Regions from separate parts of the Aliamphritea hakodatensis genome, predicted to be linked through region 2. Evidence: predicted binding sites of a transcription regulator. Region 2 holds the regulator's gene; each other region holds the start of a gene.
The links. The regulator PhoB, encoded in region 2, activates phosphate uptake and scavenging genes when phosphate is short. The targets are predictions, from matches to a motif close to TGTCATANNNNTGTCANA.

Region 1 (3,134 bases), 740 kb from region 2:
AACCGGTACAGCGGCACAGGTTACCGGCCAGTGCCTCGTGGATATCGTGCTTATCCGGCTCCGGGGCATTCTTCGCCGCAATATTTTTACCCAGCGCGAACATCGACATGACAAAACCTGGGGTGCAGAAGCCGCACTGGGAACCGTGGCAGTCCACCATGGCCTGCTGGGCAGGGTGAAGTTCGCCGGCATGTTTCAGATCTTCAACGGTGATCAGCTGTTTGCCGTTCAGGCCGGACACAAATGTCAGGCATGAGTTGATGCTTTTATAGCGCATGCTGCCGTTGTGTAATTCCCCCAGTACAACGGTACAGGCACCGCAGTCTCCGGAGGCGCAGCCTTCCTTGGTACCGGTTTTACCCAGCTGTTCGCGCAGGTATTTCAGCACTGTGGTATTGGGGTCGAGATTGTCTTCCGACCTGAGCTCGTCATTAAGCAGGAACTGTATCAAGGCAGGCTCCTCTGTTGTTGTATTTATTCTGAGAATGGATTGTATACACTCAATTTAAGTAAAAGCTGACTTTTAAGTCAAGAAATGCTGTTTCACATCGTGAATGGCGGTATTGACGGTCAGCGTCATTGCCCTGTCACTTTAAGTGTAGGTGGCGGCCGGTATTCCGTCAGATGATAAGTCGTCAGCTTGAGCGCTGTGCCGCACGGGTGCTACCATGCCTGTTCAGAGAATATTCGGATTATCAATAAGCTACGCTGGGAGAGGGCCTGACAGCTGTATGGCAAAGATAAGAGAACGTAACCGGGAACTGATTATCCGGGCGGCCAGTAAAGTGTTCGCTGAGCAGGGCTTCGCGGCGGCAAAAACCGTGGATATCGGTGAGCTGGCCGGCGTTCCTAAAGCGAATATTTATTATTATTTCAAAACCAAACAGAACCTTTACAGCAGTGTGCTGGAAAGTGTGATTGAGCCTTTGCTGGCGGCGTCGGACCCTTTTTACGAGCATGATGACCCCCGGGTTGCTCTCACAGAGTATATCCGTGCCAAGGTGAAAATCTCTCAGCAGCAGCCCTATGCGTCTAAAGTATTTGCCAGTGAAATCATGCACGGTGCGCCGCACCTGCCGCCTGAGATTGCAGAGCAGATGCTGCAGCAGACCCGCCAGAGCAGTGCCCGGATTCAGGATTGGATCGACCGTGGGCTGATGGCACCGGTAGACCCGCAACACCTGCTTTTCACTATTTGGGCATCCACCCAGACCTATGCTGACTTTGACTGGCAGATTACCCGGGTAACCGGTAAAGATCAGCTTGAAGAAGAAGACTATAAAGCCGCTGCGGATCTGATCTGCCAACTGGTGCTTAAAGGCTGCGAAGTTAAATCCCCGTAAGGGGCCGTCGCGGCTGCAGTCCTTTTCTGCCTCTGCCGGTGTGACAGTAAACTGTTACATTTCAGTCATTAAACTGTCATTCACGGGTTTTAGGCTGGGCCACCTAAAACCACTTATGACACGTATTAAAGGCCAAATAATGAAAAATCAGGAATCGGATTTCAGCAAGATTGTTGATGCCGGCGTCAGCCGCCGTCGCTTTTTACAGGGCGGTGCCACGGCGATGGGCATGTTCCTTGCGGCTAACCCCGTTGCACAGGCGGTGGCTGCAAGCACTCAGCCACAAAGCAAACTGCTGGGCTTTACCAAGGTCGCAACCAGCACCGCTGATACCTTCGTGGTACCGGAAGGTTACGTGGCCCGTCCGCTGATTTCATGGGGTGATCCGATTCTGAAAGGTGCGCCGGCGTTTAATGAAAATGGCCAGCAACCCGCCAGTGCACAGGCGTCTCAGTTTGGCGATAACACCGACGGTATGAGCTTCTTCCCCCTGTCTGAAGACCGCGCCCTGCTGGCGGTGAACAACGAATACACCAACTACAAGCTGCTGTTTGATCATAAAGGTCAGGCGATGACCGCTGATGACGTGAAAAAAGCCCAGGCTGCACACGGTGTCTCAGTCTTTGAAATTAAGCGTACCGCCGATGGCTGGGACTATGTCTCTGACTCAGACTACAACCGCCGCATTACCGCCTATACCGAAATGCAGCTGACCGGACCTGCCGCCGGCCATGACCTGATGAAAACCGGTGCCGATGCCAGCGGTACTAAAGTGCTGGGTACCTTTAACAACTGTGCCAACGGTGAAACCCCGTGGGGCACTTACCTGACCTGCGAAGAAAACTTTAACGGGTATTTTGCTGCGCCGGGAGAAGGTATTGAACTGGATCAGCATCAGAAGCGTTACGGCCTGAAAGCCAAAGACCGCGGTTATCAGTGGTATAAGTTTGATGACCGCTTCGATATGACCAAAGAACCGAATGAACCGCACCGTCATGGCTGGGTGGTCGAAATCGACCCGATGGATCCGACTTCCACACCGCTGAAGCGCACTGCACTGGGCCGCATCAAGCATGAAAATGCCGCGGTAACAGTGGCAGATAACGGCCATGTGGTTGTCTATATGGGCGACGATGAGCGCGGTGAGCACATCTATAAGTTTGTGTCTGCCAACAAGTATCAGCCGGGTAACACTGCTGCTAACCGCAATCTGCTGGAAGATGGCACTTTGTACGTGGCCCGTTTTGATGCCGCTGAAGGTGATGTGAAAGGTAAAGGCCAGTGGCTGGAGCTGACCTACGGTAAAAATGGTCTGGACAGCAGCAACGGCTTTAACAGCCAGGCTGAAGTACTGATCTATGCCCGTGAAGCGGCCACCGTTGTGGGCGCGACTACCATGGACCGCCCGGAGTGGGTGGCGGTGCATCCGCAAACCAAAACGGTTTGCTGCACCCTGACCAATAACTCCGAGCGGGGTGTTAAGCCAGGTCAGCCGGTTGGCGGTCCGAACCCGCGGGCAGAAAACAAATATGGTCAGATTGTTCGCTGGCGTGAAGCCGGTGGTGATAACACCGCCACAAGCTTTGACTGGGACCTGTTTCTGGTGGCCGGTAACCCGACGATCCACAAGGATTTTTATGCCGGTTCCGCCAACATTAACGATGAAAACATGTTCAACAGCCCGGACGGGCTGGGATTCGATCAGGCAGGACGCCTGTGGATCATGACCGACGGCAAGTACTCAAACATCGAGTCTTACGCGGGCATGGGCAATAATCAGGTGCTGGTGGC
Region 2 (3,134 bases):
CCGACGCACCCTTGTGCTGGCGTAAATGGCTGCTGGATCCGGGCTCTTTAACCCAGCGGCTGATCAGTGCCAGCCAGGGTGATTTTCGTGTCGAAGTTATCCGTCAGGGCTGGCATCATCCGACCCGTTCAGAAGCCAAAGCACTGGGGATGCGCCCCCGTCAGCTGGCGGTCATCCGGGAAGTACAGCTAATCGGCAACGGCCAGCCCTGGGTATTCGCCCGTTCAGTCATCCCGGCGACAACCCTCACCGGCAAGCAGCGGGAACTTAACTTTGTGGGCAGCCGTTCGCTGGGCAGTATACTGTTCCGTGATCCGACCATGCGCCGGGGTCCATTACAGATCAGCCGCCTGAAAATCCGCGATGGCGGATCTGCGTGGGCGCGCCGGTCACTGTTTTACCTGAGCGAAAAACCCCTGCTGGTATCGGAAGTTTTTCTGCCGGCATTACTTGATGCAAAACACCTCTGAGAGCACAGACCTGACCCTTATGAGCAGACAACTTTTCAGCAGAGACCGCCTTGAAGCCTACGGACAGCTGATGCGGGTGGAAAAACCCATCGGTATCTATCTGCTGCTGTGGCCGGCACTCTGGGCCCTGTGGATCGCTGCTGAAGGCGTCCCCAGCCTGCACTTACTGGTGATTTTCTGCCTGGGCACCTTTCTGATGCGCTCCGCAGGCTGTGTGATCAATGACTTTGCGGACCGCAAAGTTGATGGCCATGTAAAACGCACGGCCCAACGCCCTATTCCCGCCGGAAGAGCCACCGCCAAAGAAGCGCTGATACTGTTTTTTGTCCTCATCGGTCTGGCCTTTATTCTGGTGCTGTTTACCAATACGCAAACCATCCTGCTGTCGTTCGGCGGTGCGTTTCTCGCCGCCTGCTACCCCTTTATGAAGCGCTACACCCATCTGCCTCAGATTGTTCTGGGCATGGCCTTTGCCTGGGCGGTGCCGATGGCCTTCAGCGCAACCGGTGAAGCGGTCCCCGCCCACGCTTGGCTGATTTATACCGCCACGGTGCTGTGGACCACCGCCTACGATACCAAATACGCCATGGTAGACCGGGACGACGACCTTAAAATCGGCATTAAATCCACCGCTATTCTGTTCGGCGATGCGGACAAACTGATTGTCGGTATGCTGCAGGCGCTGACCCTGCTCACCTTTATTTTGCTTGGTAATCAGCTGGATATGGGTAAGTACTTCTACCTCAGCCTGCTGGTCATGGCAGGCTGTTTTATCTGGCAACAGTGGCTGATCCGCCACCGCCAGCGCGAAGCCTGCTTCCGGGCGTTTCTCAATAATCACTACGCAGGCATGGCGCTGTTTATCGGCATTGCCCTGGATTATTGGCTAATCTCCTGATAATTCCTGTTACATAAGCAAAATTTGTCATATTTCTGTAACAGTTTAATAATCTAATATGCTCGTCTAAAGAATTGTCTAAAGAAGGTGATCGAGCATGTCATCCAATAAACGAATTCTGATCGTCGACGATGAAGCCCCAATCAGGGAAATGATTGCGGTTGCATTAGAAATGGCCGGTTACGAATGTATGGAAGCAGAGTCTGCCCAGGCAGCCCACAGCATTGTTCTGGATGAAAAGCCGGACATGGTATTGCTGGACTGGATGATGCCCGGCATCAGCGGCGTAGAATTCGCCCGCCGGTTACGTAAAGATGAAGTGACCGCCGACATCCCGATCATCATGCTGACCGCCAAAGGTGATGAAGACCATAAAATCAAAGGCCTGGAATCAGGCATTGATGATTACATCACCAAGCCATTCTCACCCCGTGAACTGGTTGCCCGGCTGAAAACCGTATTGCGCCGTGCCACACCTAAAGGCATTGAAGAGCCGATTACCGTTGATAATCTGACACTGGACCCTGTGTCTCACCGGGTCAGCGCCGAACTCAAGCCACTGGAACTGGGGCCAACCGAGTTTCGCCTGTTACAGTTTTTCATGACCCATCAGGACCGCGCCTACTCCCGCAGCCAGTTACTGGATATGGTCTGGGGTGGCAATGTATACGTTGAAGAACGTACCGTCGACGTCCATATCCGGCGGTTACGTAAAGCGCTGGGAGCGCGCCACGAATATCTGATTCAGACCGTTCGCGGCACCGGTTACCGGTTCTCATCGCAAGTTGCTTAAGCCGAAGTTTCCGCGCTAAGCTGCCATAGACATCACCCGGAACCGACAGAATGTACAACCGTAATCATTCCATTTCTGGCAGTTTATTTTTGACCGCGATGGCCGGCACCGTTGTGGGGCTGGTGATCGGTTATCCCGGCTGGACCCTCGCCGTGTTTCTGCTCGGCTGGGCGGTCCTCCAGGTCAGGGAATTTACCCGCCTGCAGGAATGGCTCACCAAAGGCGACCGTTCCGATGTCCCGGAAAGCAAAGGCCACTGGGGAGAACTGTTTGATGAACTGGCCCGGGACCAGAAACGCAATCAGTCCCGCAATCAGTCACTGCGTAATATCATTACCCGCTTTCAGCAATCCTCAGCGGCGCTGGGAGACGGCATTGTCATCATCGACCGGGACAACAACCTTGAATGGTGGAACCGCTCTGCTGACCGCCTTCTGGGCTTAAAAGTACAGACCGACCGTGGCCGTTCCGTGATGAACCTGCTGCGCGACCCGCGTTTTATCCGCTATTACCGCAAAGAAAATTACGACGAACCGCTGCAATTACCATCTCCGGTCGACAGCCTGGTCGCGCTGGAATACCAGCTCACCAAGTTTGGCTACGGCGACCGCATACTGGTGGCCAGAGACATTACCCGGATTAACCAGCTGGAACAGACCCGCCAGGACTTTGTTGCCAATGCCTCCCATGAACTGCGCACTCCGTTAACGGTTATTCGCGGTTATCTGGAAACCTATCTGGATCAGGATTTACCTGCGCCGTTGCGCCGCGGCCTGAATCAGATGGCCAAGCAATCAAAACGCATGGAAAATCTGGTCTCCGGCCTGTTGCTGTTGTCACGTCTGGAAGCCAGCCCGCATATCTCCGACGAACTGCCAGTCCCGGTACAGTCAATGATTCGCAAGATCACCGACGATGCCCACAGCCTCGGCAAGGACAAGAATCATCAGATTAAACTGGATGTGGACCCGGA
Region 3 (3,134 bases), 560 kb from region 2:
GGATGCGGGCCAGGCGATTGATGTTGTTATCGAAGGTGGCGAGCTAAAGCTTCAGTCCCGCCAGTACGGTGCGAATACGCGGGTAGAGTTTACTGAAGCAGGTGCAGATTTTACAACGGCTACTGGTCTCTCGACCAGCTCTGCAGTGACTAACGGTACCGATGTCTCCGGTACTATTGCCGGTGATGCTGCCTTCGGTGCCGGTGATGTACTGCTGCCGAAGATTGATACCGATCCTTATGGCCTGAATCTACAGGTTCAGGAAGGTGCCTCAGGGAATTTCAGTTTCTCATTCTCCCGCGGTTTTGCCGGGGAAATGTCCTTGTTGATCGATGGTTTTCTGTCGAGCACCGGTGTGATTAAAAACCGGGAAGACAGTATTAATAACCAACTTGAGGACATTAAAGACGATCAGGAAGAACTTGATCGTAAAATGGCTATAATGCATGACCGACTGACCAGCCAGTATGTGGCCATGGAAAATATTCTGGCGAGCTTCCGGACAACCTCTGAATCGTTGAACGGTCTGGTCGACCGGTTACCTTTTACCGCAAGTAATAACTAAGTTTTTAGCTGAGTTTTGGAGTAAAGAAATGAGTGTTAATTTAAAAGCCCTGCGTCAGTACCAGAGTGTGGGTTTGTCTACTGCAGTACACGCGGCGTCTCCACAGCAGCTGATTACGATGTTATTTGATGGTGTGCTGGGCGCACTGGCAAAGGCGAAAGGCGCCATGGAACGTAACGATATTCAGGGGCGCTCTTCTCAGCTGAATAAAGCCACCGATATTGTGCTGGCGCTTAAAGACTATCTTGATCATGAAAAAGGTGGCGAAATCGCCTCAAATCTTGATGCACTATATGACTACATGGTGCGCTCGATTGCAGAAGCTAACCGTGAAGCGAACGCGGAAAAAATTCAGGAAGTGATGGATCTGTTGCTGACCATCAAATCAGGCTGGACGGAAATGGAAGTTTCATAACCTTTGAGCCAGTTATCCTTCGGGTAAGCAGAGCCGGTATCAGTGTTGATACCGGCTTTTTTGTTTGTGTTTCCTGTTATTAGTGAAGAAAAAACCTCCTTCGCGTCAAAAAAATAACGCCTAAGCACTTGTTAAGTTTTGCTTCATGTCATAAATTTGACGTTAAGGTTTTTTTGTCTGTTTCAGGTTGCTATTCGGGTGATGCGGTTAGTGCCTGAAAGTACGTTCAGATCACAGGTATGACACACATGCAGCTTCTTTATATAGATGATAATGCAGATAGCCGGCGGCAATTATCCGACCGGCTAACCTTTGCCGGCATTACTTGCCAGACGGAAAGTTATGTCGACTGGTTGCAGGCCGAGGAAGGCCAGTGTTCTGAATATCTGGCTGTAATGCTGGGTCACTGTAACCACCCGATTGATCTGGATAAGTTGCTGGCACAGCGCCTGGATGAGGCGACCCCGGTGATTTCCGTGGGGGACTGGATGCAACCGGAAACAGTCAGTGACGGGTTGCAGCAAAGAATACTCGGTCGCTTATTGCCGGCGTCACCACTGGCGGATGTTCAGTATGTGTTACACCGGGCGCAGATCTTCAGAGGATTACGTCAGCCAGCTGAACTGGCGGGCGGATTGCAACAAGCGTTTGCCGATCTTGCCGGTGGCAGCGGGGTGATGAATGACGTTCGCAGTCTGATGGCCCAGGTGGCTGGCAGGGATGTCAGCGTGCTGATTAACGGCGAGTCCGGTACCGGTAAAGAAGTTGTAGCGAATTGTCTGCATAAGGCTTCAGCACGGGCTGCAGGGCCCTTTGTGCCGCTGAATTGCGGGGCGATACCTTCTGAGCTTTTAGAAAGCGAACTGTTCGGCCATGAAAAGGGGGCTTTTACCGGCGCTGTTTCCAGCCGCCCGGGACGGTTCGAGCTGGCGGATGGCGGTACGCTGTTCCTGGACGAGATCGGCGATATGCCGCTGAATATGCAGGTCAAGCTGCTAAGGGTCATTCAGGAAAAGTGTTTCGAGCGGGTTGGCGGTACCAAAACCATCGGCTGTGATGTGCGAATCATCGCGGCCACCCATAAAAATCTGGAAGAAATGATTGATGAAGGTAAGTTCCGTGAAGATCTGTATTACCGTCTGAATGTTTTTCCGATTGCCATGCCTGCCCTGCGTGAACGCACAGAAGATATCCCAACCCTGACCGAACTCTTTGTTCGCCGTGCCGAGGCGGACGGGTTTGGCCGGATTAAAATCATGCCGGCGGTTATCCGCTCATTACAGCAACACCCGTGGTCAGGTAATGTCCGCGAGCTGGCGAATCTGATAGAACGTTTAACCATTATGCACCCGGACAGTGTCATCAGTATCAGTGAGTTACCGGAAAAATTCCGTTATCTGGAAGAAGATGCCGGAGATATCAGTTTAAAAGCACAGTTGCATCTGGAAGTTGATCAGGCTCAGAGTGATGGGGCCGATGCCCCCGGGGCACATGTTTTGCCGGAAGAGGGCATTGATCTGAAAGCTTACCTCGAAGGTATTGAACAGGTGCTGATCGAGCAGGCGTTGGATACCACCAATAATGTTGTCGCCCGGGCGGCAGATAAATTGCAGATTCGCCGGACAACACTGGTAGAGAAAATGCGCAAGTACGGAATTCAGCGAAAATAGCCCATGGTCAATCAGAACTCTAATACTGAAATCAATGCTGAGCTGGCACAACTGCGGAAGCAGGTGGCTGATCTGCAGGTTCAGCTGGCGGATACCCAGGGGCAGCATCTTGAGCAGCAGGCCGAAAACTCCCGTCTGACTGGCCGGATGGATAACCTGTTAAACCTGTTGCCTGCCGGGGTGTTGGTAGTCGATAACCGTGGTCTGGTGAGCGAAGCGAATCTGGCAGCGGCAGAATTGCTGGGTGAGCCGTTGTTGGGTGAGTCCTGGCTGGGGATCATTCAGCGCAGTTTCGCACCGCGCAGTGATGATGGCCACGAGGTGTCTCTGAAAAGCGGCCGCCGGGTGAGTTTATCGACCCGCTCCCTGGAGTCTGAAACCGGGCAGCTGATTATGCTTACAGATCAGACAGAAACCCGTTTGCTGCAGGGGCAGGTTGCCCATTATCAGCGGCTGTCAGAAATGGGCCGGATGATGGCTTCAC
Region 4 (3,134 bases), 1.9 Mb from region 2:
GCCATTGTGGACCTGTCACATGCGCTGGCTGAAGGGAAGTCGCTGGATGATATCTGGAATCTGCGTGGCACGGTGCATTTACGTAAAGCACCGCCTGCCGGCTATGTTGAGCTGGATTCTTCCCGGATTGACTGGCCGGGTAATATCGATAAATTGCCTAACCCTTATGATTTTGGCAATCAGGAAAATGACAGTGATAACGGTACTGCCTGCGGCACGGCCCCGGATGATCTGGCAGACATTCCGGCACCCATAAAAATAGTACCGATGCCGCTTAAGCGTAAGGAAAAGCTTGAGTTCGAAACGACCTATATCCGGTTACCGTCGTTCGATAAAGTCACCAAAGATCCGGCCCTCTATGCTCATGCTTCACGGGTGTTGCATCAGGAATCGAATCCGCACAATGCCCGTGCGCTGATGCAGAAACACGGTAACCGGGAGGTGTGGGTTAACCCGCCGCCGATTCCCCTGACCACTGAAGAGATGGATGGTGTGTTTGGCCTGCAGTACCAGCGGGTGCCGCATCCGAAGTACGGTAAGGCGAAGATTCCGGCGTATGACATGATCCGTTTTTCGATCAATATTATGCGCGGCTGTTTCGGTGGCTGTACCTTCTGTTCGATTACCGAACATGAAGGGCGGATCATTCAGAGCCGGTCCCATGAGTCGATCATTAATGAGATTGAAGATATCAAAGAGAAAGTGCCGGGCTTTACCGGCTCAATCTCGGATTTGGGCGGCCCCACGTCCAATATGTATTTCCTCAACTGTAATGATGATGAAATTCAGTCGAATTGCCGTAAGCTTTCCTGTGTCTATCCGACTATCTGTAAGAACCTGACGACGGATCACAGTCCGACCACTGAGCTGTACCGCAAAGCCCGTAAGGTGCAAGGCATCCATAATGTCGCGATCGCTTCCGGCCTGCGTTACGATCTGGCGGTGCGAGACCCGGAATATGTTAAAGAGCTGGTCACCTATCATGTGGGCGGTTATTTGAAGATTGCGCCGGAGCACAGCGAGCCGAATACCCTCAGTAAGATGATGAAACCGGGTATGGATACCTACTACGACTTCAAGAATATGTTTGACCGTTTCTCCAGAGAAGCGGGTAAGAAGCAGTATCTGATTCCGTATTTTATTGCCGCCCATCCGGGCTGTGATGATGAGGATATGCTGAGCCTGTCTTTATGGCTCAAGGACAATGATCTGAAAGTGGACCAGGTGCAGACTTTCTATCCCTCCCCTATGTCTCTGGCAACCGCCATGTATCACTCCGAAAAGAATCCGCTGAAGCAGATTACTTATAAGAGTGACCGCATGTATATCCCTAAGCAGACTGAGCAGCGTAAAGCCCATAAAACCCTGCTGCGTTACCATGATAAGGAGAACTGGCCACAGCTGCGGGCCAAGCTGAAGGAGATGGGGCGTTCAGAGCTGATCGGCCGGGGTAAAGAGTGTCTGGTTGCAGAAGAAGAGGCGCCGAAGCGTCAGTCCGGGGCAAAAACTGCTGGTCAGGGCAGCGCGCAGGCTGCTAAGGGTTATCAGCCGGTTACACCGCAGGCGGTTAAGGCCAGGAAAAAGCCAGCGCAGAGTAAAGCGTCACAGAAACAGAAGCCGGCTGCTAAAACGGCCACCGGGGCCAAGGCCCGCAGTGCCCAGCGCAGCCGGATAGCCGACCGGATAAAGCAGCGCTGAGCGCTGCTTTAGCTGTATTCTGACAATGGGGCTGGCGCTGGTTCAGGCCCATTCAAAGCCGTCGCTGATGCGCCGTTTCAACTGACGTTCTTCCATATAATCTTCGATCATCTGGCGTTTGCGTTTTGTTTTGGCTTTTTTCGGGCGCTGTTGTTTGTCTTCACCAAAGAAGCTGTTGTCCATATCATCAAAGGCTTCTGCAGATAGGTCTTCAAGACGGATTTTGCTGCTCATAACTGTATTGTTCCGCTGGTTTATATGTCGTATTGTCCGGTGCACCGCAGTGCTTGTTCCGATATATAAAACCGCGTTTTTATGACCGGCGTATTACCGAATGATGACGGTTCCGTCATGTATGCGATTAAGCCGGGCGGTATCAGTCGTCAAAGAATTCCCTGAGTTCGCGTTCCAGTTCACGCTGTTCCCGCATAGCTTCAATGCGGCGGCGTTTTTCTGTGTCCGGGCAAAATCTTTTTTCAGCTGTCGACAGTTCAGTATCCGCTGAGTCGGTATCTGTAATGTCCAGTTCTTCTTCGATAGCAGTTTTTTCATTCATGCTAAAAAACCTCGGCTAAAGTCCGATAGCGGGTGAAAATACCATCAGCCGAATTTGGCGTGGCGCTGTAAGTGTTAATCTGATTATGGAACAAAGTTTGGGGAGAGGTTAAAGAACTTTTTTTTATTAAACTATGACGTAATATTCGCTGAGAGAATAATTCACTGACACCATTGCTGGCTATCTGCAGCAATAAAAAAGCCCTGTTTTCCGGAAGAAAAACAGGGCTGGTTACAGCGGGTCTGAGTTTATTTCTGCAGCGCGGCTATGCGGTCATCCAGTGGCGGATGGGTGGCAAATGCGGCCATAAAACCCTGTTTAAGGTGGCTGCTGATACCGAATGCAGTCATGGTTGTTGGCATCTGGTCAGGCACTTCATATTCCGCCTTGAGGCGTTGCAGGGCACCGATCATTGCAAAATTACCTGCCAGGCGGGCACCCATTTCATCGGCGCGGAATTCCCGGCGGCGGCTGAACCAGGCAACGATGGTGGATGCCAGTACGCCCAGAATCAGTTCAGCAACGATTGATGCGATGAAGTAGCCGATGCCATGGCCTTCTTCGTTCTTCAGAATAACCCGGTCAACAAAGTGACCAATGATGCGGGCAAAGAACATGACAAAGGTGTTTACCACCCCCTGAATCAGCGTCAGGGTGACCATGTCACCGTTGGCAATGTGGCCTATTTCATGGGCCAGGACGGCGCGGATTTCTTCCCGGCGGAAACGCTGTAACAGGCCCAGGCTGATACCGACCAGCGCATTGTTTTTATTCCAGCCGGTGGCAAAGGCATTCGCCTGTTCCGCCGGAAAAATGCCTACTTCCGGCATGCCGATGCCGGCTTCGGTGACCAGTTCCTGAACCGTATCCATCAGCCACT

Region 1: a site for PhoB is predicted at 1,407-1,424, ahead of PCI15_RS19760 (PhoX family protein). Genes of this name have one in related genera too.
Region 3: a site for PhoB is predicted at 1,127-1,144, ahead of PCI15_RS20500 (sigma-54 dependent transcriptional regulator). Genes of this name have one in related genera too.
Region 4: a site for PhoB is predicted at 2,024-2,041, ahead of PCI15_RS14650 (PA3496 family putative envelope integrity protein). Genes of this name have one in related genera too.

The regions. Positions count from the first base shown of each region.
Region 1 is NZ_AP025281.1:4,346,231-4,349,364, reverse strand. Features, by position in the region: gene xdhA (xanthine dehydrogenase small subunit) at 1-451, opposite strand, end outside; gene PCI15_RS19765 (TetR/AcrR family transcriptional regulator) at 732-1,343, shown strand; gene PCI15_RS19760 (PhoX family protein) at 1,483-3,134, shown strand, end outside.
Region 2 is NZ_AP025281.1:5,086,253-5,089,386, forward strand. Features, by position in the region: gene PCI15_RS23080 (chorismate--pyruvate lyase family protein) at 1-470, shown strand, start outside; gene ubiA (4-hydroxybenzoate octaprenyltransferase) at 490-1,368, shown strand; gene phoB (phosphate regulon transcriptional regulator PhoB) at 1,466-2,161, shown strand; gene phoR (phosphate regulon sensor histidine kinase PhoR) at 2,212-3,134, shown strand, end outside.
Region 3 is NZ_AP025281.1:4,522,823-4,525,956, reverse strand. Features, by position in the region: gene fliD (flagellar filament capping protein FliD) at 1-565, shown strand, start outside; gene fliS (flagellar export chaperone FliS) at 594-980, shown strand; gene PCI15_RS20500 (sigma-54 dependent transcriptional regulator) at 1,229-2,650, shown strand; gene PCI15_RS20495 (sensor histidine kinase) at 2,654-3,134, shown strand, end outside.
Region 4 is NZ_AP025281.1:3,165,586-3,168,719, reverse strand. Features, by position in the region: gene PCI15_RS14655 (YgiQ family radical SAM protein) at 1-1,698, shown strand, start outside; gene PCI15_RS14650 (PA3496 family putative envelope integrity protein) at 1,741-1,932, opposite strand; gene PCI15_RS14645 (PA3496 family putative envelope integrity protein) at 2,075-2,254, opposite strand; gene htpX (protease HtpX) at 2,503-3,134, opposite strand, start outside.